DNA from 3 places in the Pantoea sp. SGAir0184 genome. Region 1 is predicted to be linked to each of the others. Evidence: predicted binding sites of a transcription regulator. Region 1 holds the regulator's gene; each other region holds the start of a gene.

Region 1 (10,769 bases):
GAACATCAGGCCGGTGGCCAGCAGCGCCAGCACCACCAGAATGCGTTGCAGGTCGAAGAAGCGCAGCAGGAAGCTGAACGCCCACATGCCGACCATATAGGCGGTCCAGAAGTTACCGACCAGCTGACCGGCGGCGGCGATATCCATGCCCATCGATTTGGTGGCGTATTCCGGCACCCAGGAGATGAAGCCGAGCTGGCCGAGGATGTAGCACAGTGCCGCGATCGACAGGAACAGCACGCCGATGCCCCACTTCTCTTTTTCGCCGCCCTGCACCGCGGCTTCGCTCTTCAGTACCGGGAACTCGACCATCAGCGTCAGGATGAAGATCGCCACGTAGATCACGCCAATGCAGGCGTAAACCCAGTACCACGGCAGCGCGCGCGCCAGCAGAATGCCCGCGATAATCGGGAAGATGGTGCCGGCCATGCTAAAGAACGAGTCGGTAAACAGCAGACGGGAACCGCGCTGGCGACCATCGTACAGATGGGTAATCAGGAAGGTGCCGATCGACATGGTGATACCGCTGACCACGCCGAGCACGAACATGCACAGCGAGAACACCGTGAGGTTATGGCTGGTCATCAGCCCGGCCACGGCGAGGATCATCAGCACAAAGCCAAAGATCAGCTGGCGCTTGAGTGGCACAATCACCATCAGCCAGGCGTTCAGGAACACCGCCGCCAGAATACCGGCGTTAAGGAAAGTGAAGGTGTTGCTCATCTCGGAGATGGGCAGCTGGAAATACTGGGCAATATTATCCAGCACCATACCGGTAACGATCACCAGTGCGCCGGTGAGCGCATAGGAGAAAAAGCTGATCCAGGTAAGGCCAATGCGATTACGGTTTGTCATGTTCTGAACCTGTGATGCGCCGACGTGGCAAAAAGTGTCATGAATTGTAAATGGATCTGTGATCGTAATAAACAAGCAGTGAAACGTGCGAGAAATATTTCATTAATAGTGTGATTTTCGTCACGCAAATGATTGCGCGACGGGAAAAGTATGACGATAGCAACATCAGCGTAAATATAGGTAAAACGCTGGCTCTTGTATTACATGCTCTTTACAATCAATCTCGTTTTTGAGCTTGCTCTCCAAGGTAAGGAATCTTTCATGCTTAAACGTACTTTGACAGCGGCGGTTGCCCTGTTAGCGCTCTCTTCTGTATCTGCTTCGGCTCTGGCGGCGAAAGGGGATACGCACGTGCTGCTCACCACCTCTGCGGGCAATATCGAACTTGAACTGGATAATCAGAAAGCCCCGGTTTCAGTAAAAAACTTTGTGGATTACGTGAATAACGGCTTCTACAACAACACCATTTTCCATCGTGTGATCCCGGGTTTCATGATTCAGGGCGGCGGCTTCACGGCGGATATGCAGCAGAAGCAGACCAACGCGCCGATCAAAAACGAAGCGGATAACGGCCTGCGCAACCTGCGTGGCACCATTTCTATGGCGCGTACCGCTGAGAAAGACAGTGCCACCAGCCAGTTCTTCCTGAACGTGGCGGACAACGCTTTTCTTGACCACGGCCAGCGCGACTTCGGCTATGCGGTGTTTGGTAAAGTAGTGAAAGGCATGGATGTGATCGACAAGATCGCCCAGGTGCCGACCAAAGATGTCGGGCCATACCAGAATGTGCCGTCAAAACCGATTGTTATCACTTCCGCGAAAGTCCTGCCGTAATCCCTCTGCGCGCCACCCCTGGGTGGCGCCGTCTGCCGCGCTCCGGCAAAGCTGAAATTTGCTCTTATACTTAGGGCACATCCTGCTTGCCGGAGGCGCTATGAGCAGCAAACTCACCGAAAAACAGAAAATCACGTTGTGGCAGCAAACCCGTGCGGCCAATTATCAGGCCAGCTGCAAACTGGCCGGTTATACGCTGAATGAACCAGCCGTCGAGAGCGCCCAGGCGGACGATCGTCTGGCATCGCTGAGGAGGCAATATGGCGGATAACAGCCTGGCGGTGCGCGATCCCTATTTGTGGCACAACGATGACGTGCTGAAAAACCTGCTGGAAATTCACGACGTGGCGCAGCTGCGTAAAGCCGAGCTGGCATTCAGCGCGGCGCGGCTGGCCACGCTGGCGCTCGGACCGGCCACGCCTGGCCTGCCGCACCTGCGCCACATTCACCGCACGCTGTTTCAGGATATCTACAGCTGGGCCGGCGAACTGCGTACCATCGACATCTGGCGCGACGACACGCCCTATTGCCACTGCGAGTATATCGAGAACGAGGGCAATGCGCTGATGAGCGCACTGGAGGAGGAAGAGGGCCTGTGCGACCTCGACCCGCAGACCTTCGTGGCACGCATCGCGCATTACTACTGTGAAATCTATGTTCTGCATCCGTTCCGTGCCGGTAACGGGCGGGCACAGCGCATCTTTTTCGAACAGCTGGCGCTGCACGCGGGCTATCTGCTGAACTGGGATACGCTGGAGCCTGAAAGCTGGCACCAGGCCATCGTCGCCGGCGTTGGCGGCGATCTCGCGCCGCTCAATGCGCAGTTTGCGAAAGTGGTGAGTCCGGCGCGTTAAAATGCGTAGAATAGCGGCGGTTTTACTGGCCTGAGGGCATTATGCTGCTGCTAATTGATAACTACGACTCCTTTACCTGGAATCTCTACCAGTACTTCTGTGAACTGGGCGCGCAGGTGCGTGTGGTGCGCAACGATGCAATGACGCTGGAAGAGATGACGGCGCTGCCGCTGAGCCATCTGGTGATCTCGCCGGGCCCCTGCACGCCGGATCAGTCCGGCATCTCGCTGGCAGCGATCCGCCACTTTGCCGGACGGCTGCCGATTCTTGGTGTCTGTCTTGGCCATCAGGCGATTGCGCAGGCCTACGGTGCGCAGGTGGTGCGCGCGCGCCAGGTGATGCACGGCAAAACCTCTGCGGTGCAGCACACCGGCCAGGGCGTATTCCGCAACCTGAATAATCCGCTGACCGTCACGCGCTATCACTCGCTGATTGTGGTGCGCGACACGCTGCCGCCGGAGTTTGAAGTCACCGCCTGGAGCCTGCGCGATGGCGTTGCCGATGAGATCATGGGCTTCCGCCATCGTACGCTGCCACTGGAGGGCGTGCAGTTCCATCCGGAGAGCATTCTCAGTGAGCAGGGACATCAGCTGCTGGCGAATTTCCTCAATACGTAACTTCCGTTTGCCATTGCATGATTTTTTATGCATATTTTGTGATTATAATTTCACATCAGCTCAACAAATAACCCGATGAGGTCATCAATGGCAGCGGAAAATCTAGCGGTAAGCCGGGAAACGTTCGATAACGTTATTTTGCCTGTTTATGCACCTGCGCAGTTTGTGCCGGTCAAAGGCAAAGGCAGCCGCGTGTGGGATCAGCAGGGCAAAGAGTATATCGACTTCTCCGGTGGTATCGCGGTCACCGCGCTTGGCCATTGTCATCCGGCGCTGGTGGAAACGCTGAAAAGCCAGGGCGAAACCCTGTGGCACACCAGTAACGTGTTCACCAATGAGCCGGCACTGCGCCTCGCCAGTAAACTGATCGCGGCGACCTTCGCCGAGCGGGTATTCTTCGGTAACTCCGGTGCCGAAGCGAACGAAGCGGCGTTCAAACTGGCGCGCTACTACGCCTGCAAAAAGCACAGCCCGTTCAAAAGCAAAATTATCGCTTTCCACAACGCCTTCCACGGCCGCACGCTGTTCACCGTCTCGGTGGGCGGTCAGCCGAAATACTCCGATGGCTTTGGCCCGAAGCCGGCGGATATCGTCCATGTGCCGTTTAACGATCTGGCCGCGGTGAAGGCGGTAATTGACGACCACACCTGCGCGATTGTGGTGGAGCCGATTCAGGGGGAAGGCGGCGTGATGCCGGCAACGCCGGAATTCATGCAGGGATTGCGTGCGCTGTGCGATCAGCACAACGCGCTGCTGGTGCTGGATGAAGTGCAGAGCGGCATGGGCCGCAGCGGTAAGCTGTTTGCTTACGAACACTATGGTATCAAGCCAGATATCATCACCACCGCTAAAGCGCTGGGCGGCGGTTTCCCGGTGAGCGCGATGCTGACCACCCATGAAATCGCCTCGGTGATGGCGCCGGGCGTGCACGGCACCACCTACGGCGGCAACCCGCTGGCCTGTGCGATTGCCGAAACCGCGCTGGATATCATCAATACGCCCGAGGTACTGAATGGTGTCGACGCGCGCCGTGAGCAGTTTGTCTCGGCGCTGCAGAAAATCAATGAGCAGTTCGACATCTTCAGTGAAATTCGGGGCAAAGGGCTGCTGCTGGGTGCCGTACTCAACGCGCAGCACGCCAGCAAAGCGCGCGATATCCTCAACGCTTCCGCCGCTGAAGGCCTGATGGTACTGACCGCCGGCAGCGATGTGATTCGCTTTGTGCCGTCGCTGGTGATTGAGCCGACCGATATCGCAGAAGGCATGGCGCGCTTTGCCCGGGCGATCGCGAAAGTCCTGAACTAACCTTTCGGCTTCAGCACGCTGAGCCAGCGGCCGTGATGCGGGCGCTGGCTCCACGCCAGTGAAGAAATGGTGTGCATCACATTGAGGTGCTGCAGAATGCGCTTCACATGCTGTTCGACAATCGTCACCGGCCCCTCATTCAGATTCTCCGGCGCTTCCAGAATATTGCTGTCGTTGCCCGGCCCGTCGTAAGCCAGCCGCTGCTGACAGCGCTGCAGCGCGATTTCACAGGACTGCAAATAGCGCTCCGCCAGCTTTGGCGTCAGCATGGTGTGCTCGCGCGCCAGAATGGTCATGGCGTTGATGTGCTCGACGATAAACTGGCTGTGAGTCACCCACAGGCGCATATCTTTCAGATACTGAAAGTTAAAGCCCGGTTCGGTGGACGCCTGGTTGAGCGAGTTAAACAGCGCGTTGTGCGCCTGGTTAACCTTGACGCGCTGATACGCCAGCTTCTCCGGCGCCTGCTCCGGACCGAGCAGCAGGCGCAGCGCCTCCTGATAAGCCTCCAGCGCATCGTGCGCATTATTGCGCAGCAGCCCGCTCTGCCACTGCGGCCATAGCCAGATCATACCGGCGAAGGCAATCAGGCAGCCCATCAGCGTATCCATCATGCGTGGCAGCAGGAACTGCGCGCCATTCAGTGACAGCAGCTGCAGCGAATACACCGCCGTCACCGTAAAGCCAATCATCGACCAGCCATAATATTTACGCGTGATCAGATAGCTGGCGAGCGTGATGACCAGCATGGTCAGCAGGGCAATCGACTCCGGAACAGCAAAGCGCAGCGACGCCGCGGCGATCAGCAAGCCGGCGAAGGTGCCGAGCGCCCGGTGCTGAATGCGCACGCGCGTGGCGCTGTAGCCGTTCTGGCTGACAAACATGATGGTCATCAGAATCCAGTAAGGCTTGGGAATATTGAAGAACAGCGCCAGCGCGCTGCCGAACATTAGCATCACCGCGAAGCGCGCCGCCGTCCGCAGCGCGGCAGATTTCAGCGACAGGTAGCTGCGCAGCGCCGGCAGCAGCGGCAGGCGGCGCTGGCGATCGGCCATCAGGTCGCGGGTGTACAGTGGCTTCTGCGTGCGCAGCACGCGGGCGATGCGGCTGAAATGGTAGAGGCAGAAATTACCGACCGGATTATCCGGGTGCTGCCGGGCAATTTTCTCCAGCGCGCCGAGCGGCTTCTCCATGTGGAAGCGTTCCGGCAGCTGGTGATAGAGAATGGCATCGGCCAGCACGCGCAGCCGTGCCGAAATGATTTTCGCGTTCCAGCGGATCACCGCCTCGGCGTGGCTCTGCTCCACCAGCTTTTGCACCTCTTCCGGCTGGTGCAGGCTGACCGAGATATGTTCCTGCAGATCGAGCGCGACCTGGAAAGCGCGCGTCAGGCGTTTATGGCTGTTATCACGGCTGGCGGACAGCATATGCATCTGCTGGTAGCAGGTGGTGATCAGATCGACCGCTTTCTGCTGGCGCGCCAGTAGCGGCGGCAGCGCTTTTTCCGGATCGGTCAGCTGCGTCAGCAGGGTGTATTTGGCGTCGCAGTAATCGGCCAGCTCGCGGTACAGCAGGCTGAGGGTCTCGCGCATCGGCTGCTCTTTCCACAGCCAGAACCAGAACCAGTTAAACAGCCCGTACCACAGCGTCCCGCCGATATACAGCAGCGGCGGGACCCACATCGGCATACGGCCGACGAGGCTTAAGGTAAAGATGGCGGCGATCAGCGTGCCGGGCAGCAAACGACCATGCAGCGGGCTGATTTCACCGGTCACGCCCACCAACAGCGGCAACACCAGCAGAATCAGCGGCAGCGGCACAGCGTAAGCCGTGAGGTACTGAATCAGAAAACTGCCGCTGGCGAACAGTGCGCCGCCGACAATCAGCCGTTTGAAGAACCGCTTGTGTGGCGTATCCAGACCGGCGATGTTGCAGCAGGCCGGCACCAGGGAGAACAGCAGCCCTTTTTGCAGATCGCCAAACAGCCAGCCGAGCGCCACAGGCAGGCACAGCACCAGCGTTTGCCGCAGCGCATAGTTAACTTCCGGATGATAGATGATTCGACGCCACATCAGCTCATCGTAAACAGAAACGGCGCGATGTTGCCATCACGCCGTAGGTGAGAAGAAATCAGCGGGTGCCGTAAACGACGATGGTTTTGCCGTGTGCAGAGATCAGGTTCTGATCTTCCAGCATTTTCAGGATACGACCCACGGTTTCGCGTGAGCAGCCCACGATCTGACCAATCTCCTGACGGGTGATTTTGATCTGCATACCGTCCGGGTGGGTCATGGCATCAGGCTGTTTCGCCAGGTTGAGCAGCGTTTGCGCGATACGGCCGGTCACATCGAGGAAGGCAAGGTTGCCGACTTTTTCAGATGTTACCTGCAGGCGACGCGCCATCTGCGCCGACAGGCGCATTAAAATATCCGGATTGACCTGAATCAGCTGACGGAATTTTTTGTAGGAAATTTCAGCCACTTCGCAGGCGGTTTTCGCACGTACCCAGGCGCTACGCTCCTGGCCCTCTTCAAACAGGCCGAGCTCACCGATGAAATCCCCCTGATTGAGGTAGGAGAGTATCATCTCTTTGCCTTCTTCATCTTTAATCAGTACCGCGACGGAACCTTTCACGATGTAGTACAGCGTTTCCGCTTTCTCACCCTGATGGATGAGGGTGCTTTTGGATGGATATTTGTGAATATGGCAATGGGACAGGAACCATTCGAGTGTAGGGTCTGTTTGCGGTTTGCCGAGAACCATTCGCTATTATCCTCTGTTGTAATCGTGCCCAAAATACAGGGGGCAGTTTTCCCTGTCAGGCGGTGAAATCGTCCAGCGTTTCCCGTGAGGGACAGTTATTCGGGGGTGGATTCGTAAGCGATGCTTTTGATTCGTCCCGCTTTCGTCTTTCGTGACGAAAATATTTTCAGCACTGTTTGTAGCATAGCTTTTGCAACCTGTCTCCTGTTGTCTCGCTTCAGCAGGTGGGGGATGCGTCTGCATTGCTGTTTGTCAGGTGAAAGCGTACTCTGGCGGCAAAACCGCCGCTTCAGGAGAAAGAATAATGCAGGCACGAGTGAAATGGGTGGAAGGGCTGACCTTTCTCGGAGAATCCTCATCCGGTCATCAGGTATTAATGGACGGCAATTCCGGTGATAAAGCGCCCAGCCCGATGGAGATGGTGTTGATGGCTGCGGGCGGCTGCAGCGCGATTGACGTGGTGTCGATTCTGCAAAAGGGGCGCAACGATGTCGCCGATTGTGAAGTCAAACTGACCTCGGAACGCCGCGAAGAAGCGCCACGCATTTTTACGCATATCAATCTGCATTTTATTGTCAGCGGCAAAGCGCTGAGCGATAAAGCGGTGGCGCGCGCGGTGGATCTGTCCGCGGAGAAGTACTGCTCGGTCGCGATCATGCTGGGCAAGGGCGTCGAGATAACGCACAGCTACGAAGTGGTGGAGCTGTAATCCAGCCGGGAGCGCGGCCCTGCGCTCCCGATCTCAGTTCCTCCCGGCGAAACTGGCGCGTTAGCCTGCGCTATTCAATACGTTTTCCTTCAATCAACCGCTGCACCAGCGGCGTCATGATCAACTCCATCGCCAGTCCCATCTTGCCGCCCGGCACCACCAGCGTATTCATGTGGGAAATAAACGAGCCCTGGATCATCGCCAGTAAATAAGGAAAAGCGATGCCCTCCAGGCCGCGAAAATGGATCACCACAAAGCTCTCATCCAGCGACGGAATCTCACGCGCGGCAAACGGGTTCGAGGTATCCACGGTCGGCACGCGCTGGAAGTTGAGGTGCGTGCGGGAAAACTGCGGCGTGATGTAGTTGATGTAATCTTCCATCGAACGCACCACCGAATCCATCACCGCTTCGCGCGAATGGCCGCGCTCGCTGGTGTCGCGCACCAGTTTCTGAATCCACTCCAGATTAACAATCGGTACCACGCCAACCAGCAGATCGACGTGTTCAGCCACGTTATGTTGCTGCGTCACCACGCCGCCGTGCAGGCCTTCATAGAACAGCACATCGGTGTTTTCCGGCAGCGGCTGCCAGGGCGTAAACGTGCCCGGCACCTGATTCCACGGCACCGCTTCATCGTAGGTGTGCAGATATTTGCGCGACTGGCCGAGTCCGCTCTGGCCATAGTCGCGGAAAGTCTGCTCCAGCAGGCCGAAGTCGTTGGCTTCCGGGCCAAAGTAGCTGATGTGACGCCCGAGGTCGCGCGCCTTACGAATCGCCATGTCCATTTCCGGACGGGTATAGCGATGGAAACTGTCGCCTTCTATTTCCGCCGCGTGCAGATCCAGCTGCTGGAAAATTTTACGGAAGGCGAGACTGGTGGTGGTGGTTCCGGCGCCGCTGGAACCGGTAACGGCTATGACTGGATGCCTGGCTGACATAACAGCGCTCCCTGTGAAGTCCGGCGATGAGCATTGTTACCACGAATTGCCGCCTGACGCATCAGCCGCGAAATTCCCGCCGCGGCATAATATTGACCGATTCATGCAATTCTGACCACACCAGTACCACTTCGCCCTGCTCAAGCTGGCGGCGCACGTCGGCCACTTTCTGCGTCAGGCTGCGCTCCTGCTCGCCATAATCGGTGCCTTCACGCAGCACAAAACTTTCTATCAGGTTTTCCAGCGTTGTCGGGTCGAGTTCTTGCCAGGGAATAATCACAGTTACATATCCAGATAAGTTGAGAGCCAGTCCGGCACGCGCTGCTCCAGCCACATTTTGGGTCGCAGCAGGCTGCCGCCCACGAAGCCGACGTGACCGCCTTGCTGCGTCAGCTGATACTCAATTGTGGCAGACAACTGCTGCGGCTGCGGGATCACCGCATCGGTCATGAAGGGATCGTCTTTAGCATGGATGATCAGCAGCGGCTTGCGCACGCCGGTCAGCAATGGCATGGCGCTGGCGCGCTGATAATAGTCGCGCGCATCAATAAACCCGTGGGCGCGGGCGGTAATCGCATCATCAAACTCACGCAGCCGGCGGAAGGCGCGCAGCTGCGTCAGATCGACCGGCAGCGTGCCCGGCCAGGCGCGCAGTTTGCGCGTGGCGTTTTTCTTCAGCTGGGTCAGCAGGTAGTGCTGATAAAAGCGTGAAAAGCCCACGTCCAGCTTCTGGCTGCACGGCTCCAGCGCCAGCGGCGCGGAAATGGCGACCGCGGCATCCAGCGGGGCCGACGTGCCCTGCAGCCCCAGCAGACAGGCCAGCATATTGCCGCCGAGCGAAACGCCGACCGCGGCAGTCGGCACCGTGCCCCATTCGCGCTGCAGCCAGTGCAGAAAATAGGTCGCATCTTCAGTTTCACCGGAGTGATAGATGCGCTGCAGACGGTTAGGCTCGCCGCTGCAGCCGCGGAAGTGCATGATCACCGCCAGCCAGCCGCGCGCCTGACACGCCTGCATCAGCCCATGGGCATACGGGCTGCGGAAACTGCCTTCCAGCCCGTGGAACAGCACCATGCGCGGCTTGTGACGTGCCTGTGCCGGATCTTCGCTCCACGCCAGATCGACGAAGTCGCCGTCTGGCAGATCGAGGCGCTGCCAGTGCGGGCGCAGCGTGACGCGCCGGCGCAGCAGGCGCGGCAGCAGCGTTTGCAGATGCGCATTGCCGAAGCCGCGCAGCGGGGTAAAGCGCTCGCCGCTCGGGCGATCAAAATAGCCTGGGATAGTACTTGTCTGATGCATAACTCGCTGATAGCTTCGATGGGTTGTTCGCTTTTCTGGGTGAGGAGCACCCGAATATACATGGAACTGAGTCTTTTTTTATCAATGCTGGGCTTTCTCTGGGTCGCGGCCATCACGCCAGGGCCCAATAATATGTTACTTACCGCCTCAGGTGCTAATTTTGGCTTCCTGCGCACCTTTCCACTGCTGATTGGTATCATGATTGGCATGCAGGTGATGTTGCTGATGGTGGCGTTTGGCATCGGCAGCCTGATTCTGCTCTATCCCTCACTGCATCTGGTACTGAAAGTGGCCGGTAGCCTCTACCTGCTGTGGCTGGCGTGGAAAATTGCCACCGCCGAATACGAAACGCTGGAGACCGACGATGCCAGCGTGAAGCAGATGCCTTTCTGGCAGGGCGGGTTACTGCAACTGATCAACCCGAAAGCGTGGCTGATGGCGCTGGGTGCGGTCGCCAGCTTTAGCCTTGCCGGCAGCGCCTATCTGCATTCCGTGGTGGCGATCAGCATCGGCATGGCGCTGGTGAACGTGGTTTCCGGCGTGATCTGGATGGGTTTCGGCTCGCTGATTGGCCGCCTGCTGCGCAGCCCGCG
Region 2 (10,769 bases), 1.1 Mb from region 1:
TTGCTTTTTTGTAAACGGATTAACAATCAGCCGAAATCCTGCTATGCTGGCCGACGCAGAACCGGGCACCTCACCCTACTGTTTGACAGCATCAACAGGTGCACCGGAAAGCTATACAATGAGAGCGAGGAGAACGTCGTGCTAGAAGAATACCGTAAGCACGTTGCCGAGCGTGCTGCCCAGGGAATCGTACCTAAGCCGTTAGATGCTTCCCAGATGGCCGCGCTGGTTGAACTGCTGAAAAACCCGCCAGCGGGTGAAGAAGAATTCCTGACTGACCTGCTGGTCAACCGTGTCCCGCCGGGTGTTGATGAAGCGGCGTATGTAAAAGCCGGATTCCTGGCAGCTATCGCAAAGGGCGAAGCCCACTCTCCTCTGGTCACTCGTGAAAAAGCAGTCGAACTGCTGGGCACCATGCAGGGCGGCTACAACATCCATGCGCTGATCGAGGCGCTTGACGATGAGGCCCTGGCACCGATTGCCGCTGAAGCACTGTCCCACACGCTGCTGATGTTCGATAACTTCTACGACGTCGAAGAGAAAGCCAAAGCGGGTAATCCCCACGCGAAGAAAATCCTCCAGTCCTGGGCTGATGCAGAATGGTTCCTCAAGCGTCCTAAGCTGGCAGAAAAAATCACCACCACCGTGTTCAAAGTGACCGGCGAAACCAACACCGACGACCTCTCTCCGGCGCCGGATGCATGGTCACGTCCGGATATTCCACTGCACGCGCTGGCGATGCTGAAAAACCCACGTGACGGCATCGAACCCGACGATGTTGGCAACGTTGGCCCGATCAAACAGATTGAAGCTTTGCAGCAGAAAGGCTTCCCGCTGACCTACGTCGGTGACGTGGTTGGTACCGGTTCTTCACGTAAGTCCGCGACCAACTCAGTGCTGTGGTTCATGGGTGACGACATTCCGTATGTGCCGAACAAAAAAGGCGGCGGTCTGTGCCTCGGCGGTAAAATCGCGCCGATCTTCTTCAACACCATGGAAGATGCCGGCGCGCTGCCGATCGAACTCGACGTTGAGCGCCTGAACATGGGCGATGTGATTGACGTTTACCCTTACAAGGGTGAAGTACGCAATCACGAGACCAATGAACTGCTGGCGACCTTTGCGCTGAAAACTGACGTGCTGCTGGATGAAGTGCGCGCCGGTGGCCGTATTCCACTGATTATCGGTCGCGGCCTGACCACCAAAGCGCGTGAGTCGCTGGGTCTGCCGCACAGCGATGTGTTCACCAAAGCCAAAGATGTGGCCGAAAGCAACCGTGGTTACTCGCTGGCGCAGAAAATGGTGGGCCGTGCCTGCGGCGTGGCAGGGATTCGTCCTGGTGCCTACTGTGAACCGAAAATGACCTCGGTCGGCTCTCAGGACACCACCGGTCCAATGACCCGTGATGAACTGAAAGATCTGGCGTGTCTGGGCTTCTCCTCCGATCTGGTGATGCAGTCCTTCTGTCACACCGCCGCTTATCCGAAGCCGGTCGATGTCACTACACACCACACGCTGCCGGACTTCATCATGAACCGTGGCGGTGTTTCGCTGCGTCCGGGCGATGGCGTGATTCACAGCTGGCTGAACCGTATGCTGCTGCCGGATACCGTCGGCACCGGCGGTGACTCACACACCCGCTTCCCGATTGGCATCTCGTTCCCGGCCGGTTCTGGTCTGGTGGCGTTTGCCGCAGCGACGGGCGTAATGCCTCTGGATATGCCGGAGTCAGTGCTGGTGCGCTTCAAAGGCGAAATGCAGCCGGGCATCACGCTGCGCGATCTGGTGCATGCGATTCCGCTGTACGCCATCAAGCAGGGTCTGCTGACCGTTGAGAAGAAAGGCAAGAAAAACATCTTCTCCGGTCGCGTGCTGGAAATCGAAGGTCTGCCGAAGCTGAAAGTTGAGCAGGCATTTGAGCTGACCGATGCCTCGGCCGAGCGTTCTGCGGCGGGTTGTACCATCAAGCTGGATAAAGAGCCGATCATCGAGTATCTGAACTCCAACATCGTACTGCTGAAGTGGATGATCTCCGAAGGCTACGGCGACCGTCGTACGCTGGAGCGCCGTATTCAGGGCATGGAAAAATGGCTGGCCGATCCGCAACTGCTGGAAGCCGATGCCGATGCGGAATACGCAGCGGTAATCGAAATCGATCTGGCGGAAATCAAAGAGCCAATCCTGTGTGCGCCGAACGATCCGGACGACGCGCGCTGGCTGTCTGACGTGCAGGGCGAGAAGATCGACGAAGTGTTCATCGGTTCGTGCATGACCAACATCGGTCACTTCCGTGCGGCAGGTAAACTGCTGGACGCACACAAAGGCCAGCTGCCAACCCGCCTGTGGGTAGCGCCGCCAACCAAGATGGATGCCGCGCAGCTGACAGAAGAGGGCTACTACAGCGTCTTTGGTAAGAGCGGTGCGCGTATCGAGATTCCGGGCTGTTCACTGTGCATGGGTAACCAGGCGCGCGTGAAAGACGGCGCGACGGTGGTTTCCACCTCGACCCGTAACTTCCCGAACCGTCTGGGTACCGGTGCCAATGTGTTCCTGGCATCAGCCGAGCTGGCCGCGGTCGCTTCCCTGCTGGGTAAACTGCCTACGCCGGACGAGTATCAGCAGTTTATGGTGCAGGTGGATAAAACCGCTGCCGACACCTACCGCTACCTGAACTTCGATCAGCTGGGCCAGTACACCGAAAAAGCGGATGGAGTGATTTTCCAGACCGCGGTGTAAAATACGCCTGCCAGTGAAAAAGGGACGAGCGCATCGTCCCTTTTTTTATGCGCTTTTTTCCCTCGCCGTCTCCAGGCATAATGCGAGCGCGATCCCACTTTCTTGCGCGCGCTGCGCACAAAATGCACGAAAGCGTGCCGTCTGGCGCGCCACAGGTATGAGGCCAACATGGAATATGAATTTCTGCGTGACGTGACCGGTCAGGTCCGGGTACGCATGTCGATGGACCACGAAGCGGTGGGGCACTGGTTCAATGAAGAGGTGAAAGAGAACTTTGCGCTGCTGGATGAAGTCGAAGCCGCGGTGCGTACAGTCAAAGGCACGCAGCAGCAGTGGCAGCGCGTCGGGCACGAATATACGCTGTGGCTGGATGAAGAAGAGGTGATGATCCGCGCCAATCAGCTGGCGTTAGAGGATGACGGCCTGGAAGAGGGCATGACTTATTACGATGAGGAGAGCCTGTCGTTCTGCGGCGTGGAGGATTTTCTCGCGGTGATTGCTGCTTATCGCCGGTTTATGGCCGGCCGTTAACGGGCGCCCGCAGCCGGGGCGCCACTGTCGTTGCGCAGGTTACACGCCGTTAATGGCGGAACGGGCGTGGGATAAAGGTTCCTCATCCACAATCGGTTCGACCTTGCCGAGCAGGAACAGGTAGTTAAGGATTCCGATCACTACCAGCACCGCCGAGAACACCAGCGCCCAGGTAAAGTGGCCGGTGGCACCGACGATAGCGCCGGTAATGATTGGTCCGACCGCGCCGCCCATATTGGAGACGGTATTCTGCAGCCCGGCAACAATTGACACGCTGTTGGTGGGCGCAACATCGCCCGGCAGCGCCCACACCTGAGAGGCCGCGACGGTGGTGCCGGACTTAGCAATACATAGCAGCAGTACCGTCATGAACACGGAATCGGTGAACGGCGCGAACCCGATGCACAGCGCCATCAGCAGGCCAATCGTCAGAAACAGCTTGCGCGTGGCGGTCAGCGACAGCACTTTTTTGTGCACCATACGGTCCGACGCCCAGCCCGCCAGCACCTCAATCACCATACCGCAGATCAGCGGCAGCGCCGCCACCATGCCCATTTTCAGGAAATCCATCCCTTTGTCTTTCACCAGGTAGGTTGGCAGCCAGGTGATAAAGAAGTAGGAAGTGTAATTGATGGTGAAGAAGCCAATACACATCGCCCAGATGTTGCGGTAGCGCAGCAGCTTGTACCACTTCATCGGCCGCACGTTCTTATCGCCGTGCTTCTGCGCCTGGCCATCGCGGATCAGGCGCACTTCATCGGTGCTGATCGCTTTGTGGTCTTCCGGGTTCTCGGCATAAATGAAGTACCAGGCGATGACCCAGATCAGCCCGACGGCACCAATCGCCAGAAAGGTCAGACGCCAGTCGAACAGCGCGATCATAAAGACGATCAGCGGCATGGCGACGGCCCCGCCAAATTTTGATGCGCTGTCGAACAGGCCGGAGACGGTGGCGCGCTCGCGATCCGGGAACCAGCGCGCGGTAATACCGGCGTTGCTGGGATAAGCCGCTGCTTCACCCACGCCGAGCGCCAGACGCAGCGCCAGCAGCGATTTAAAGCCGGTGGCGAGCCCCATCGCCATGGTGGCGATCGACCACCAGCCGACAGCGATGCCGAGGCCTTTTTTCTGGCCGAAGCGGTCGGCAAACCAGCCTGCCGGGATCTGCAACAGCGCGTAGGACCAGAAAAATGCCGCCATGATAAAGCCCATCATCTCTGGATTGATGTCGAGCTCGGTAATCAGGTGCGGTGCGGCGGCAGAGAGTACGGTACGATCAATATAGTTAATGGCAATGGCCAGCCACATCAGGCCGGCGATCCACCATCTGATGCGTGTTGAGCGTGCGGTGTTGGTCATAATCATTATCCACGCGAAAAGGGTGACAGAGGAGGGCGGCGTCAGGCCAGCCCGTTCATGACATTCATCGGGCGTTCGCCCTGTTTTATACACTGCACAATCTGCGTCACGCAGCGTTCGCCGATGGCGCTGATAGCACCGTCGGTATATCCGGCAAGGTGCGCCGTGGGGATAAAGTTGCTCAGGGTGAACAGCGGATGCTGCGCCAGCGGTTCCTGCACAAAGACATCCGCCGCCGCACCGGCAATCACGTTATCCTGCAACGCCTGGTAGAGATCCTGCTCATTCACCACGCCACCGCGTGACGCGTTGATGAGAAACGCGCTCTTCTTCATGCGCTTCAGGCGCGCAGCGTCGAACAGGTTTTGTGTCTGGTCCGTGAGCGGCATATGTAAGGTGATGAAGTCGCTGTGCTCCGTCAGCTGATCGAGGCTGACAAACGTCACGCCGTGTTCGGCGGCGAAGGCGTCATCGGGATAAAAATCGAAGGCGAGGATGCGCATATTGAAGCCTTTAGCGCGCAGTGCCACCTGCTTACCGATATTGCCCAGGCCGATGATGCCGAGCGTTTTGCCGTAGACGTCGGTGGCAAAAATGCGCGGCCAGTGGCCGGCGCGGGTCTCTATTGCGGCGGTGGTGATCTGGCGCGCGCTATTGAGAATCAGCGCAAAGGCGAAATCGGCAACCGCGTGTTTGTTCGCGTCCGGCACGTTCGTCACGTAAATACCGCGCGCACGGGTTGCGTCGAGGTCGATGTTATCGACGCCCACGCCGTGCTTGCAGACAATTTTCAGCTGCGGTGCCAGCGACAGCAGCGCATCGTTGACCTCGGTAAAGGCCACGATCAGGGCGACGGTGTCGGCGAGATGCGGCGCCAGCGCGCTGAGCGGCGCGTCGGCGGGCAGCGTAATCAGCTCAAAGCCCTGCCGGCGCAGTGTGTCGATCGGCGCGGCGTCGTAGCGGGCGAACGAAGGTGAAGTACAGATGACTTTCATAGCAAATGCGTCCCGGTGTTAATAACAGCAGCCATCGCTGCCTGAATCCGACCCGCCACCGTCAGATTAACCATAAGCCTGATGGCGGCAGGGGGAAGCGGCGCCTATGTTGCGCGATGAATCGCGCCGCTACCACAGCTACGTGCGGTAAGTGCTTTGAATTTACTGGCTTTACTGCAAATACTGATTCACGATCTGGCGGATTTTCTGCTCCTCTGCGGCAGAGAAGCGCACCGCATAGCGGCTGTCGCCGACCTCATAGCCGAGCAGCGCCACGGCTTTTTTCACCGCCGCCGGGGAAAAACCAATGCTGTAGAGATCGGTACGCAGGCCGGTGACGTTCTCCTGAGCGGCGCGCGATCCGGCGATGTCACCGGCATGGAAGCGCGCCCAGATGGCGTTAATCTCTTTCGGCGCCACGTTAGCCAGCCCGGAAATACAGGCGGAACAGCCATCGACGAAGCCCTGATGAATCAGTGAATCCGGCCCGTTCAGCACGTTGAAATGCGCAATACCTGCCGCTGCCTGCAGAAAGCCGCTCAGGCTTTCGTAGCTGCCGGCGCTGTCTTTGATGCCAATGATGTTGGGATGCGCTGCCAGCGTGCGCACGGTTTCCGGCAGCAGCGTATTACCGGTGCGCGCCGGAATGTTGTAGAGAAACAGCGGGACGTCGATAGCGTCGGCCACGGCACGGTAGTGATCAATCAGCTCTTCCTGTTTAAGCGGGACAAAGTAAGGGGTGATCACCGAGACGGCATCCACGCCCAGCTTTGCCACCTGCCTGCCCAGCCGTATAGTGTCACGCGTCGAGATCTCGCCAATGTGCGCCACCACCGGTGCGCTGCCGTTTACTTCGTCGACGCAGGTCTCGGTCACCGCCAGCTTCTCCTGCTCGTTCAGCACGAAAAATTCCCCGTTGGTGCCGCCGCAGAAAATACCGTTACCGGCGCTCAGCTGACGCCGAATCTGTTCACGCTGCGCGGCAGGATTGTAGGCTCCGTCGCGATCAAAAGTGGTGACGATGGCGGTCAGTACGCCCTGAATGGTGTTGCTCATGATTTCCCCGCTCATGCTGAGTGATTTAACGCCGGAAACAGCGTCAGGTAGACGTTGCGCACATCGTCGGCGCTGACTTTCATCGGTACATTCTTCATCAGGCGCTGCACATCCAGCGCGGCTTCGACCAGATACGGCAGATGATCCGGCCCGATACCCAGCGCTTCCAGGCTGGCCGGCAGTTTAAGGCGCTGCACCAGCGCGGCGAAATAGGCCACCAGTGCGTGCGATTTGGCCTCTTCATCCAGTGCGCTATCGGCATCCGGCAGCAGATCGTAGGCCTGCGCGAACTTGCTCACCGCCGCCGGACGCACAAACTGCATGCACGGCGCCAGCAGAATGGCGTTGGCCACGCCGTGCGGCAGATGATACTTGCCGCCCAGCGGATACGACATGGCGTGCACCAGGTGTGTCCCGGCATGGGCGATCGCCGCTCCGCCGTAGTAGGACGCCCACAACATATTCAGCCGTGCTTCCAGGTTGTCCGGTTCGGCAAGGGTCTTTTCGAGGCTGGCGAACAGCTTTTTCATGCCGATCAGCGCATAGTTATCACTCACCGGATTGGCCACGGTGGCGGTAAAGCACTCAATCAGGTGGCACAGCGCATCAATCCCGGTCGACGAGGCGATGTGCGCCGGCATGCTGGTGGTCAGTTCCGGAATCAGCGCCACGTAGTCCGGCAGCATCACCGGCGAAATAATACCGACCTTGGTCTCCTTCTCCGGAATGGCAAGGATGGCATTGGGCGTGGCTTCCGAGCCGGTGCCGGCCGTGGTCGGGATCAGTAAAGAAGCGGTACGCGTGTGCGGCTTCTCATCGGCCAGCAGCGCCGTCAGGGTTGGCGCATCGGCCACGCACAACACGGACAGCAGCTTCGCCACATCCAGCACGCTGCCGCCGCCAATGCCTATCACCAGATCGACGTCGCCGTGCGGCAGCGCCGCAACAATCGCCGCCACATCATGCTGGCTCGGCTCGGGCGGCACCGTATCAACCAGGCTCAGGCTGGCGATCTGCTGCTGCAGCCGGGCGATAAGCGCCTGCACCGCCGGAATGCCCAGAATGTTTTTGTCAGTGACCAGCAACGCCTTCTGCTTATCCTGCAGTAAATAGCTGAGATCGTTCAGAGCCTGATAGCCACTGATCACGGTGCTGTTGATATTCATGTCATGCCCTTATAACGGTTTTGCACATTATGATTAGGTTTGCTCAATGCTGTGCGGGGTGTATCCCTTTCTGAGGCTAAATTTATAGGCGATATCGATTTCAATTAATTTGATCTTGCTCACATATAATCAATCATGATTGAATATAATCAAATGCAGCACGGCAAGGGGCCGTGACAGGAGAGAGAATGACTTCATCGCCATGGAAAACGCCCGTTCTGGTGATTGCCGACGATTTTACCGGCGCCAACGACGCAGGCAGCGGCTTCGCGCTGGCCGGCGCGCGCGTCCACGTGCTGTTCAATAACCTGACACCCCCGGAGGCCGGCGCTGCGGATGTGCTGGTGATCAGCACCGATAGCCGCGCGGTCAGCGCAGCGGAAGCCGCCAGCCGCACGCATGCCGCCATTCAGCCGCATCAGCAGATAGCGCAACACGACTGGCTGTTTAAGAAGATTGACTCAACGCTGCGCGGCAATCCAGGCGCTGAGGTGGCTGCCGCGCTGCAGGTCAGCGCGAAACGGCTGGCGCTGGTGGTGCCGGCGGTGCCTAAGCTGGGCCGCATCACGCGCGGCGGGGAAGTGTGGATCCATCAACAGCGCCTGACTGATACCGAATTTGCCAGCGATCCTAAAACCCCGGTGACCAGCAGTAACGTGCTGACGCGGCTGCAGATGCAATGCGACCTGCCGGGCGAGCAGATCGATCTTGCCACGGTACGCAGCGGCACGCTGGCCGCACGGCTGACGACCAGTCAGGGCCTGCTGGTACTGGACGCGGAACAGCAGGCGGATATCGACGCCATTATCGCGGCTGCCGCGACGCTGCCGGAACGTCCGCTGCTGGTCGGCGCGTCCGGGTTAAGCGATGCGCTGGGTGCGCATCTTGCTGCGCGACCCTCTCGCCCGGTGCTGGCGATAGTCGGTTCGATGAGCGCCATGGCGCAGCAGCAAATCGCCCGGCTCGCCAGCCAGCGTGACATCTGCTTGATTGATATTGATATTTGCCAGCTGTTTGCCACACCGGCATGGCCGCAGGCGGCGGCCTGGCAGCAGGCGATGGTCCAGGCGCTGCGCGAGGGCGTGCACTGTGTGGTGCGCACCACGCAACAGGCTGATCAGCGCCACGCGATTGCGCAGCTGTGTCAGCAGCAGCAGATTACGCGCCAGCAGCTCGGCGAGCGCATCTGCCAGTTTCTGGCGCAGCTGACGCGCGCCGTCTGCGCACACATTCAGCCTGCCGGCCTGTTTCTTTCCGGCGGTGACGTGGCCATCGCAGTGGCGCAGGCATTCGGGGCCAGCGGCTTTCAGATTCAGGGCCAGGTGGCGGGCTGTGTGCCGCACGGGGTTCTGCTTAACAGTGAATTACACCTGTCGGTGATGACCAAAGCGGGTGGCTTTGGTGATGAAAACACCCTGGCAGAAGCCATTCGTTTTATTGAGGAGAAGTCGAGTGAATAACACTATTGCGGTGACCATGGGCGATCCGGCGGGCATCAGCCCGGAAATCATCATTAAAGCGCTGGCGGAAGGGGAGCTGGCGGGCATTCCGGCGGTGGTGGTCGGCTGTGCCGCGACGCTGCGTCGGGTGCTGGCGCTGAACATTACGCCGCAGGCCGATCTGCGCGTGCTGGACAGCGTGCAGGATGCGCATTTCGCACCGGGCATCATTAACGTCATCGATGAGCCGCTGGCCGATCCTGACGCGCTGCAGCCGGGCAAGGTACAGAAGCAGGCCGGCGATCTGGCCTGGCGCTGCGTGAAGCGCGCCACCGAACTGGCGCTGGCGGGCGACGTGCAGGCGATTGCCACCGCCCCGCTGAACAAAGAGGCGCTGCACGCGGCGGGCCACCTTTATCCCGGTCACACTGAACTGCTGGCACAGCTGACCCAAACCAAAAATTACGCCATGGTGCTGTATACCGACCATCTGAAAGTGATCCACGTGACCACGCACATCGCGCTGCGTAAGTTCCTCGACACGCTGAACGGCGAACGTATTCAGACGGTGATCGGCATGGCTGACAGCTTCCTGCGCCGCGTGGGCTATGACCAACCGCGCATCGCCGTCGCCGGGGTCAATCCGCACGCGGGCGAGAATGGCCTGTTTGGGGATGAAGAGATCACCACGGTGACGCCAGCGATCCAGGCAATGAAGCAGCAGGGCATTGATGTCCATGGCCCGTGCCCGCCGGATACGGTGTTTTTACAGTGCCAGCAGGGGCAGTACGATATGGTGGTGGCGATGTACCACGATCAGGGACATATCCCGTTGAAACTGCTTGGCTTTTACGATGGCGTCAACATCACGGCGGGACTGCCGTTTATCCGCACTTCCGCCGACCACGGCACGGCATTTGATATCGCCTGGACAGGTAAAGCGAACTCTGCGAGCATGGCGATCTCGATAAAACTCGCGATGCAGCTTGCATAGGGAAATATGAAGGGACAAAGCCGTCTCGACCAGATTATGGACTATCTCAAAAGTCATAATCTGGTCACTGTTGAACAGCTGGTGAGCGCCATTTCTGCTTCGCCAGCCACCATTCGCCGCGATCTGATTAAGCTGGACAAGGAAGGGGTGATTAGCCGCAGCCACGGCGGCGTCACGCTGAACCGCTTTATCCCGACGCAGCCGACCACGCTGGAGAAGATGCAGCGTAACCTGGCGGAGAAGCAGGCCATCGCCCAGTTCGCCGCCAGCTATGTGCAGTCCGGCGATGCGGTGGTGCTGGATGCCGGCACCACCATGCTGGAACTGGCACGACAGCTGACCCATTTGCAGCTGCGGGTGATCACCGCCGATCTGCACATTGCGTTGTTTTTGTCGGAGTTTAAACAGATTGAGACCACCATCATCGGCGGCCGCATCGACGACTCCAGCCAGTCGTGCATTGGTGAGCACGGCCGGCGCCTGCTGCGCAGTA
Region 3 (10,769 bases), 160 kb from region 1:
GGCGTGCCCTGCATGCCGTGCAGCAACATCGCAAAGCATTTTGCCGAGGCGATGCGCAGCGCACCTTCATCACCAAAGCGCGTGACGATACGCGGCTGATCGTGGTTACACCAGAACAGCGCATTCCACGCCACGTCGTGCATCCCGCGCTGCCACTCCGCAAAAATTGCCTTGAGCTGAACAAAGTCCGGTGCCGCCAGCGTCCATTTGTCGCCCTGGGGATAATCCACCTTAAGATGGTGGAAGTTAAAGGTCATCGACAGCTCGTTTTGCGCCAGCGAAGCATAGCGCTGGCAGTTGGCCAGCGTGGTCGAGGACATTTCCCCCACCGTCATCAGCCCGCGCGGCGTGAACACATCGCGGTTGAACTCCTGCAGGTAGTCATGGATGCGCGGACCATCGGTGTAAAAGCGCCGCCCGTCATGGCCGGGCAGATCGTCGCTAAAATCCTGGTGCTTCGACACCAGGTTGATCACATCAAGCCGCAATCCATCGACGCCTCGATCCGCCCAGAAATGGCACACCTGCTTTAACGCCTCGCGCACCGCCGGGTTTTCCCAGTTGAGATCGGCCTGCTCCGGCGCGTACAGGTGCAGATAGTATTGCTGACGCCGTTCGTTCCACGCCCAGGCGCTGCCGCCAAACTTAGACTGCCAGTTATTGGGCGGCGTGCCGGGCACCCCGTCGCGCCAGATATAGAAATCGACGTACGGCTGCTCACCGGCTTCGGCACGCTTAAACCAGGCGTGCTCGGTCGAGGTGTGGTTGAACACCATATCCAGCACCATGCGCATACCGCGCCGGTGCGTCTCCGCCAGCAGGTGGTCAAAGTCGGCCATGGTGCCGTAGGCGGGATCGATGGCAGTGTAATCCGCCACGTCGTAACCGTTATCGATCTGCGGCGACACATAGATCGGCGTCAGCCACAGCGCATCAACGCCCAGCTGCTGCAGATAATCCAGCCGCTGGATCACACCGTTGAGATCGCCGGTGCCCCGCGCCCCGCTGTCCTGAAAACTTTTGGGATAGATTTGGTAGATCACCGCCTGGCGCCACCAGGGATATTCAGCGTGCCTGTTCATGTTGCACCTCGGCCTGGCTGATGATGGCGGTTGCCGCTTTACGTTTGGTGATGATGACGGTCAGCAGCAGCGGAACCAGTATCGCCACCAGAATCGCCAGCGAGTAAACCGTCCAGTACTGTGGCTGAATCGAGAGGATGCCCGGCAAGCCGCCCACGCCGATGCCGTTGGCCATCACACCGTTGAGGCCGCACAGCAGCGCCGCCAGCGCAGAGCCAATCATGGCGCACAGCATAGGGTAGCGGTACTTGAGGTTGACGCCGTACATCGCCGGCTCCGTTACGCCTAGCCACGCTGAAATGGCGGCCGGCACGGTGAGGTCGCGTTCAGCACGATCTTTGTTAGCGATAATGATGCCGACCACCGCAGCACCCTGTGCAATATTGGACAGCGCAATCAGCGGCCACACCGGCGTGCCGCCCATGCTCTGAATCATCTGCAGATCAACCGCCAGCGTGGTCTGATGCACGCCGGTGATCACCATCGGCGCATACAGGAAGCCAAACAGCGCGGCACCAATCGGCGCGAAGCTGCCGGTCATCAGATGACGCACCGCGAAGGCGATGCCGTCGCCAATCAGACGGCCAAATGGGCCAATCAGGCTGTGGGCGAGGAAAACCGACAGCAGCAGCGCACACACCGGCACCACCACCAGCGTCAGATAGGCGGGCACGATACGTTTTAGCGCCAGTTCGATTTTTGCCAGCGCCAGCCCGGCCAGCAGCGCCGGGATCACCTGCGCCTGATAGCCGACCCGATCAATGCTGAACCAGCCAAAGTTCCACACTTCCGGCACCTGGCTGCCAATCAGATACGCATTCATCAGCTGCGGTGAAACCAGCGTAATGCCCAGCACAATCCCCAGGATTGGCGTACCGCCCAGCTTGCGCACCACCGACCAGCAAATCCCCACCGGCAAATAGAAGAAGATCGCTTCGCCAATCAGCCAGAGGAAATCGTACAACCCTTTCACACCGGGATAGAGCTGCACCAGGGTTTTATCATCCGCCACGGCAATATCGCCGAGCACGTTACGGAAACCGAGAATTAAACCGCCGCTAATTAACGCCGGTAATAACGGGAAAAATATCTCAGCAAAATGGGATAATAATGCCTCGTGCCATTTCATCTGGCTGCGCGCTGCAGATTTAATCTGCTCCTTAGAGGTCTCACTAATATTTAGTGCTTCAACTAACGCTTTATAATAAGTGTCAACTTCGGTTCCAATAATTACCTGAAACTGTCCGGCAGAATTAAAGCATCCTTTAACGCCGGGCGTGGCGCGGATGGCCTCCGGATCGGCCTTGTCGACATCCTGCAGAACAAAGCGCAGGCGGGTAATACAGTGCGAAAGTGACAGAATATTTTCCCGACCGCCCACGCGGTCAATGAGATCGTTAATGATCTCGCGACTGATGGTTTTCATTATCATCCCTTATTTCCATGCCGGAATCGGCAGTGGACGATAATACGCCGCTGCTTTTAATTTTAACTATAGCAAAGCGAGGGAATTAGTTGGCGATCACAAAAATATTTACGCAATACATCGCAGGAAAATTAACTTAACAATAATTATTTAACCTGATAACTAAATCTGCGCCATTTAAATATAAATTCGGGACATTTCGTATTGTTGAATAATTATTTAAGCGGTAGCGCGGTGGCAGTGCAACGTTCGCCACCGCGCAGCAAAACGTCAGACGATGCGGTGGCGCAGACGACCAATCTTCTCAATTTCCACTTCGATCTCATCGCCAGGGAACATAAACAGCGGTGGCGTACGCTTTTTCCCCACGCCGCCCGGTGAGCCGGTGATGATGACATCGCCCGGTGACAGCGGACTAAACGCCGAGATGTATTCAATGATCTTCGCCACCGGATGCACCATGCTGGCCGTGGTATCGTTCTGCACTTCACGCTGATTCAGCCAGGTTTTGATCGCCAGCTGCTGCGGGTCCGGGATGTCGTCGGCGGTGGTCATCCACGGGCCAAAGCCGCCGGTTTGCTGCCAGTTTTTGCCTGCGGTAAACCAGGTGAACTGCATGTCGCGCACCGTGGCATCCATAAAGCAGCTGTAGCCCGCCACATGCTGCAGCGCATCGGCGGCTTTTACCTGATAAGCCGCTTTGCCGATGATCACCGCCAGCTCGCCTTCGTAATCAAATTCAGCCGTGGTCGCCGGTTTCAGCAGGGGCTGCTCGTGTGCTGCCAGCGAATCGGCAAAGCGTACGAACAGCGTCGGCGCGTCGAGCGTGGCGGCAAACTCCTGGCGCTTGTCGGCATAGTTCATACCAACGCAGAAGACTTTGCCTGGGTTTTCCACCACCGGCAGGAAGCGAATCGCGCTGAAGGCATAGTCCACCGGCTCGCTCAGGTACACCTGCAGGTCACTCAGGCCACCGCGCTGCAGCAGAGTTTTCAAATCCGGACAGCTGTCGCCCAGCCGCGCACCGAGATCGATCACGCCGTCGGGTTGCACGATGCCATAACTTTTTCTTGCCTGGTCAATAAGAGAAAAACTGCACAGCTGCATGATGGCCTCAATGTTATAGAGAATTTGCGCGCAGGTTATCAAAAGCCAGACGGAAAAGCGGTATGACCTGAGGGTAAAGTAATTAATGTTTGTGAGTTTTGGTGACAGAGGTGCGCAGAGGGGAACGGCGCCGGGTGATAACCACAGGTCGATCCCTGACCGCGATTATCGAGGGTTTCTGGCGGAGCGCTTAGTTTAAGGCGCCCGGCGGTACGTGTTTGAAGGTCTCAACATAAGAGCGAAACACGGAGCGGAAAAAACGTTTCATGGTGCACCTGATACAAAAATTGTTGAAGAATTACGCGAAAATTATAACGCCCGCGCATTTTTCACGCAATTATTTTTGAACCAGATCACAAAAACGCGCCCACCCCATCGTGCCAGACGTTAACGGAACAGCCCTAAGTGCTCAATCAGGATGGTGCAGCCAATGCTGATCAGTACCACGCCGCCCAGCACTTCTGCCCATTTGCCCATTACCGGACCGATAAAGCGGCCGACCAGCACTCCGGTGGTCGCCATGATAGTGGTAGCCGCACCAATGGTGAGCGCGGTGAGCACAATGTTAACCTGCAGGAACGCGAGGCCAACACCCACCGCCAGCGCATCAAGGCTGGTCGCTACCGCCGTCAGCGCCAGTACCATAAAGCCGTGGCGCTGCGGCGCTTCGCACGGCTCATCGGCCGTCTGACGGAAACCTTCCATGATCATTCGTCCGCCAAGAATGCCCAGCAGACCAAATGCCACCCAGTGATCCCACGCCATAATGTAGTGGCTGGCGGCCAGCCCGATGGCCCAGCCCACCAGCGGCGTCAGCATTTCAATGACGCCAAAAATCAGCCCTGTGCGTAATGCTTCTTTGAAACCCGGACGATACAGCGACGCGCCTTTGCCCAGTGCTGCAGCGAAAGCGTCCATCGACATACCAAAGGCCAGAATCAGGGTTGCGATAAATGTCATGGTTTTCAGTCAATGCGGTGAAATAAGACGATTAAGCCTGCACTTTGTCCGCATATCGGGTTCAGTAATGAAAAAGTGCGCGCAGTCTAGCACGCTAACCCGCTAAAAAAAAGACAACAAAATCATGGGTTTAAGTATAGCAAAGGCTATAACTCTTAACTGCCGCTATTTCTGTAGCTAAGTGGATGGAATAGAAGAAATTTCTTAGCGCGCGCTGCTGCGGGGATTGCACCGCGCCGCGGTTTTATGCGCTAATGCCCGCGCTAACTGATTTGGAATGATGCGATGAAAAACCCGTTTGAAACGCTGATCATCCCAGGCGGCATTCTGCTGCTGGGCTTTCTTTCGGCGCTACTGCTGCCCGCCCCTTCGTTTGGCCTGGCGCTGGCAAAACAGCTGCAGCAGGCTCTGCATCTGCAGGATGTGAATCAGCTGTACACCATAGTGTTCTGCGTCTGGTTTTTGCTGCTGGGTACCGTTGAGTTTTTCATTATCCGCTTCGTCTGGCGCCGCTGGTTCCAGCTGCGCTGAACGGTGTACGTGATGCATTTTTCTTCTGACGGGCGCCTGACACGGTGCCCAAATTAAAAGTCACACAAATGTAACATTATTTTTACACGATCTGGCGAAACATCAGGCAACATAAAATCCGCATAAAAAATCAATTTCGCTAAAACCTATCTTTTTCAATGCGTTAATTTGTGATCCAGCTCACCGTGTGAAATCAACCCTCTCCATTTCCCTCACACTGCCGCAACAACTACGTTACTATAACTGCCTGATTAGGGGATAAAAATCCCTTATGACAGCGCCGTCGGGCTGATTAATTCTTATGCTGAATCATTTCTGCATTTAAAAAATAAACAAACGTTTAATTCCGATACGAGAATGTTATATTCGAATGCATATGCATAACGTGCAGTTAACCGTTATCACACCTATGGCTTAAACCTGAGTCTTAACCTTTGAGAAATAGCGCAACGCGCTTGCAAAAAGCGTGGCTGTTTCGCCTGCGAACCTGTTGAGCTTCAGGGCAACAGAGAGGAGATGTCGCCTCATGAGCAACACTGCGGTAAATCTGGCGCTAGCCGCCGCTGGCATGGAAAGCACACACCTTCAGGAACGAAAAGACGTAGATGTCCTGCTGATCGGCGCAGGCGTGATGAGTGCTACCTTAGGCACCTGGCTGCAGGATCTCGAGCCAGACTGGTCGATTGAGATGGTCGAGCGGCTGGATGATGTCGCAGTCGAATCCTCTAACGGCTGGAACAATGCCGGCACCGGCCACGCGGCGCTGGCCGAGCTGAACTATACGCCCGAAAGAGCGGATGGCAGCATCGACATTGCCAAAGCGGTGGCGATTAACGAATCCTTCCAGATTTCCCGCCAGTTCTGGGCGTATCACGTACAGAAAGGCAACCTGAGTAATCCACAAAGCTTTATTCACAGCACGCCGCACATGAGTTTTGTCTGGGGCGAGGCCAACGTGGACTTCCTGCGCAAACGCTTCCAGGCGCTGCAGAAAAGCACCTTGTTCCGCGGCATGAACTATTCCGAAGACCGTGACCAGATTGCTCAGTGGATTCCGCTGGTGATGAACGGGCGCGACCGCAAACAGAAAGTAGCCGCCACCTGGACCGACATGGGCACCGACGTCAACTTCGGTGAGGTGACGCGTCAGCTGATTGCCGCGCTGGAGAAGAAAGCGCATTTCCGCCTGCGTCTGCGTCAGGAAGTGCGCGATATCAAGCGCCTGAGCGATGGGCGCTGGCAGGTAAACCTGCACAACCTCGCCAGCGGTGAGTCGCGGGTGCTGACCGCGCGCCAGCTGTTTATCGGTGCCGGCGGTGCGGCGCTGCCGCTGCTGCAAAAAACCGGCATCCCGGAAGTAAAAGGCTACGCCGGTTTCCCGGTGGGCGGCTCGTTCCTCGTCACGGAAAACCCGGACGTGGTGGCGCAGCACATGGCGAAGGTGTACGGCAAAGCCAGCGTGGGCGCACCACCGATGTCGGTACCGCACGTTGATACCCGCGTGCTGGATGGCAAGCAGGTGCTGCTGTTTGGCCCGTTTGCGACCTTCTCCACCAAATTCCTCAAGCAGGGCTCGCTGCTGGATATGTTCGGCGCGATGAACAGCAGTAACCTGCTGCCGATGATGCAGGTTGGGCTGAAAAGCTTCGATCTGGTGAAATATCTGGTCGATCAGGTGCTGCAAAGCGATGACGATCGTATGGAAGCACTGCGCGCTTATGTGCCGCAGGCAAAACAGGAAGACTGGAAGCTGGTCACGGCCGGTCAGCGCGTGCAAATCATCAAAAATGATGAGAAAGAGGGCGGCGTGCTGCGTCTCGGTACCGAAGTGGTCACCTCGGCCGACGGCTCGATCTCTGCGCTGCTGGGCGCGTCACCAGGCGCCTCCACCGCAGCACCGATTATGCTGGAGCTGATGGCGAAAGTGTTCCCGGAGCAGATGCGCTCGCCAGAGTGGCAAACCAAAATCCGCGCGGTAATCCCATCGTGGGGCCGCAAGCTGAACGGCGACGTGGCGCTGACCGAGAAGGTGCTGGCCGAAACCAGTCGCGTGCTGCAGCTGGATTACGCACCCGTCATCACGCCGGAAGCTGCCAACGACGAAGGCCGTGAAACCGCCCATGTGGTGGGCAAGTAAGCGGCGACGCCTGTCCCTTCAACCGGTAAATACAGACCTGACTGAGGCCGCAATCGCGGCCTCTTTTTTTGATTACGGTGTCGCCCTTTGGATGACGCAATCCCTGACGGTTCAGCCTGGGATTTATTCACCAGGAAGCGCGCGTTTGTTAGCGGCACAATACATTGCACATTGCGCGATAAATCGCGCCGCTACATCAGGGTGCGTCGTACGGCTTCGTTAACTGACCAGCCCCCATATTGTGCCCCTGCTTACCGCGCCATCCAACGCCGTGGCATCAGCTCAACAGCAGCGCGTCATACAGCATCCAGCCGGTGGTTGCCACCAGCGACAGCGCCATTAGCGTATTGAACGCCTGACGTTTCCACGCAATCTGCAGGTGATGGCGCAGCCGATCGCCCAGCGCTGCCCAGATTAAAATGCACGGCAGGTTGAGGGCGGCAAAGCCGAGCAGCACCGCCAGCACACCATTGCTGTTGGCGTACATCAGCGCCACGTTGGTGACCATCAGCCAGGCTTTGGGATTCACCGCCTGGAAACACACGCCGCCCAGCAGGGTCATCGGACGCGGACGTTCGCGCAGCTGCGGCGCACCGGCGCGGAAGATTTTCCACGACAGCCACAGCAAATAGCTGCATCCCACCACCGTCAGCGGCAACCGCACAGACGCCATCCAGTGCAACAGCAGCTCCAGCGCCACGCTCGCCAGCAGCATCTGTAACGCACAGCCGAGCAGGATGCCAAACAGCATCGGCAGCGTGCGCCGGAAGCCAAAATTGACGCCGGACGTGGCCAGTAACAGATTGTTCGGACCCGGTGTAATCGACATCACCGTAACGTAGCTAAAGAAGGATGGATCGAGCATGGTGCGTTTCCCTGAGAATCAACGAAACACCATGCTAATGCGCAAATTACAATGGCAACAGAGACACAAAATCACTATTGTGATGGATACAGTTAAGGCAATTTTAAATTGTACCTATCGCGCGCGGAGGCTTTTGTGTCCCTTCCTCTCTCATCCGGCCAGACGCTGTACCAGCAGCTGGCGGACAGTTTTGCCGAATCTATCCATCAGGGCACGCTGAAGCCGGGTAAGCGCCTACCGGCCATCCGGCGCGTGGCACAGTCGCACCAGGTCAGCATCAATACCGTGCTAAGTGCCTGGCATATCCTTGAAGATCGCGGCCTGATAGAAGCCCGTCCGCAGTCGGGCTACTACGTGCGTGGCGTGCTGCCCGCGGTGACGCGACCGCTCAGGCCAATGAGCGCCAGCGTTAATGACCCCAGCACGCAAAAACTGGAACTGATCGAGCAGGTGTTCGCCGCGCAGAATCACCCCGACTACACCAATATTTCGCTGGCCTGCCCGCAGGATAGTGAGCTGTTTCCGGCGGCGAAACTGGGACGCATTACCGCCTCCCTTATTCGCCGCGATAACGACATCATTGGTCGCTACGCGCTTCCGCCGGGTAGTGAGCGCTTACGGGAGGAGATTGCGCGCCGTAGCCTGCACACCGGCCTGAATCTGACTGTCGCGGACATCACCCTGACCCACGGCTGCATGGAAGCGCTGCAGCTGGCGCTGCGTGCGGTGACGAAGCCGGGCGACTGCGTCGGGCTTGAATCGCCGACCTACTTCTTTTTGTTCCCGCTGCTGGCCTCACTCGGGCTGAAGGCGCTGGAAATCCCCACCGATCCGCAAAACGGCCTGTCGCTGGATGCGCTGGAGATGCTGCTACAGGAGCAGCGCATTCAGGCGCTGATCGCCATGCCGGGCGCGCAGAATCCGCTGGGCTACGTGATGCCGCTGGAAAATAAAAAGCGTCTCGCGAAGTTAGTGAACACTTACCACGTTCCGCTGCTGGAAGATGGGCTGTATGACGAATTGCAGTTTGACTGGCCGCTGTCGCCACCGGTCAAAGCCTTTGACCGCGACGGCTGGGTGATTTACTGCACCAGCTTTACCAAAACCGTCGCGCCCGATTTTCGCGTGGGCTGGACGGCTGCCGGCCGCTTCCACCCGGCGATTGCGCGGCTGAAAGCGGTATCGTCGATGACCGAATCAAAACTGCTGAGCGAAACGCTGGCCGAATTCCTCGCCAGCGGCGGTTATGATCACCATCTGCGTTCGCTGCGGCGTCGCTATGCCGCCAATCTGGATGCGGCGCGCGGCATCATTGCCCGTCACTTCCCGCAGGGCACGCGCGCTACCCTGCCGCGCGGCGGCTTTGTGTTTTGGGTCGAGCTGCCGGGCAAGGTTGACACGGTGGAGATGTTCCATCGCCTGTTGCAGGAGCAGATTTGCGTCACGCCGGGCGCGCTCTATTCGCTGAGCGATCGCTATCGCCATGCGCTGCGTCTCTCCTGCTGCTATCCGTTTGATGAGCGTTACACCTGGGCACTGAAACGCACCGGCGCGCTGGCCTGTGAAATCACCGGTATCGCGCCGGGTCAGGATCAGGGCTTACCGTTGCGGCCCCAGGTGGTGTAACCCTCGCGTTCGGTCAGGCGCTCGTAATAGGTTTGCACGGCAGGAAAGTCCGGATGGTCGAGCGGGGTTTCAAACCAGCGGTTCACCGCCAGGCCAACCGGAATATCGGCCAGGGTAAAGTTTCGGCCCGCGACGTAGCGCCCGGTTTTTTCCAGCTGCTGATTAAGAATACCCATGGTGTGGCTCCAGCCTTTGATGGCGGCAGCCAGCAGGCGCGGATCCTGATGGGCTGGCGAATTGCGCACCAGCGACATAAAAGCATAGCGCCATGAGGTGTTGAGCTCGGTGGCCTGCCAGTCCATCCACTGATCGACCGGCGCACGCGCGCGCGGATTATCCGGGTAGAGCCATTCACCGCCGTTGCTGTTGGCGAGGTAGCGCAGAATCGCGTTGGACTCCCACATCACGAAGTCATCTTCGATGATCACCGGCACCATGGCGTTGGGATTGAGCGCCATAAACTGCGGTGAGTGCAACGACTGCGGGTCTTCGCCCCACGGCTCGTGCTCCCAGGCAATATCCAGCTCTGAACAGAGCCACAGCACTTTACGAACGTTGATTGACGAGTTACGGCCCAGAATTTTTAACATAGCGGACTCCGCTGGCAGAATTGTTAATCTATTCATAGTCCTGTTAGACGCCTTAAGCAATCTGCAGGATGTAAATCCGGATTTCAGACAACCTCAATGAGGAAAGGAGCAAACATGCAGGTGGCGTTTAAACAAGTGGATGTGTTCTCCACAGGCGCGTTCAGCGGCAATCCGCTGGCGGTGATCATGGATGCCCAGGGTCTGAGCGACGCACAGCTGGCGGCCATCGCACGCTGGACCAATCTGTCGGAAACCACCTTCGTGCTGCCACCACAGGATGCCACAGCCGACTATCGTGTGCGCATCTTTACGCCCGGCGGCGAACTGCCGTTTGCCGGACACCCCACGCTTGGCACCGCGCATGCCTTGCTGGAAGCCGGCTGGCCCCTGAAAACAGCGGGTAAGATTGTGCAGGAGTGCGGCGTGGGCCTGGTGGAGGTGCAGA

Evidence for each region. Region 1 encodes CRP, which controls carbon source genes, mostly activating them, when cyclic AMP is high. Its sites were predicted from a motif close to ATGTGANNNNNNTCACAT; they were not measured.
Region 2: the regulator CRP is predicted to act here: its motif matches at 7,951-7,968, upstream of C1N60_RS16380 (iron-containing alcohol dehydrogenase).
Region 3: the regulator CRP is predicted to act here: its motif matches at 3,957-3,974, upstream of azuC (stress response protein AzuC).

What each region holds. Positions count from the first base shown of each region.
Region 1 covers NZ_CP028050.1:310,296-321,064, forward strand. Annotated here, with positions in the region: gene tsgA (MFS transporter TsgA) at 1-855, opposite strand, end outside; gene ppiA (peptidylprolyl isomerase A) at 1,117-1,689, shown strand; gene C1N60_RS01370 (YhfG family protein) at 1,790-1,960, shown strand; gene C1N60_RS01375 (putative adenosine monophosphate-protein transferase Fic) at 1,950-2,543, shown strand; gene C1N60_RS01380 (aminodeoxychorismate synthase component II) at 2,585-3,160, shown strand; gene C1N60_RS01385 (bifunctional acetylornithine/succinyldiaminopimelate transaminase) at 3,248-4,465, shown strand; gene C1N60_RS01390 (YccS/YhfK family putative transporter) at 4,462-6,537, opposite strand; gene crp (cAMP-activated global transcriptional regulator CRP) at 6,596-7,228, opposite strand; gene C1N60_RS01400 (OsmC family protein) at 7,533-7,937, shown strand; gene C1N60_RS01405 (phosphoribulokinase) at 8,008-8,877, opposite strand; gene C1N60_RS01410 (YheU family protein) at 8,939-9,157, opposite strand; gene C1N60_RS01415 (hydrolase) at 9,160-10,176, opposite strand; gene C1N60_RS01420 (LysE family translocator) at 10,237-10,769, shown strand, end outside.
Region 2 covers NZ_CP028050.1:3,431,685-3,442,453, reverse strand. Annotated here, with positions in the region: gene acnB (bifunctional aconitate hydratase 2/2-methylisocitrate dehydratase) at 139-2,736, shown strand; gene yacL (protein YacL) at 2,905-3,267, shown strand; gene C1N60_RS16395 (MFS transporter) at 3,307-4,626, opposite strand; gene C1N60_RS16390 (phosphoglycerate dehydrogenase) at 4,668-5,621, opposite strand; gene C1N60_RS16385 (dihydrodipicolinate synthase family protein) at 5,793-6,677, opposite strand; gene C1N60_RS16380 (iron-containing alcohol dehydrogenase) at 6,689-7,843, opposite strand; gene C1N60_RS16375 (D-threonate kinase) at 8,032-9,303, shown strand; gene C1N60_RS16370 (D-threonate 4-phosphate dehydrogenase) at 9,248-10,276, shown strand; gene C1N60_RS16365 (DeoR/GlpR family DNA-binding transcription regulator) at 10,283-10,769, shown strand, end outside.
Region 3 covers NZ_CP028050.1:146,145-156,913, reverse strand. Annotated here, with positions in the region: gene treC (alpha,alpha-phosphotrehalase) at 1-1,082, opposite strand, end outside; gene treB (PTS trehalose transporter subunit IIBC) at 1,066-2,508, opposite strand; gene C1N60_RS00710 (fumarylacetoacetate hydrolase family protein) at 2,779-3,615, opposite strand; gene azuC (stress response protein AzuC) at 3,806-3,883, opposite strand; gene mntP (manganese efflux pump MntP) at 4,003-4,575, opposite strand; gene C1N60_RS00695 (DUF1158 domain-containing protein) at 4,861-5,106, shown strand; gene C1N60_RS00690 (malate:quinone oxidoreductase) at 5,633-7,243, shown strand; gene C1N60_RS00685 (LysE family translocator) at 7,521-8,108, opposite strand; gene C1N60_RS00680 (aminotransferase-like domain-containing protein) at 8,244-9,734, shown strand; gene C1N60_RS00675 (glutathione S-transferase family protein) at 9,701-10,324, opposite strand; gene C1N60_RS00670 (PhzF family phenazine biosynthesis protein) at 10,439-10,769, shown strand, end outside.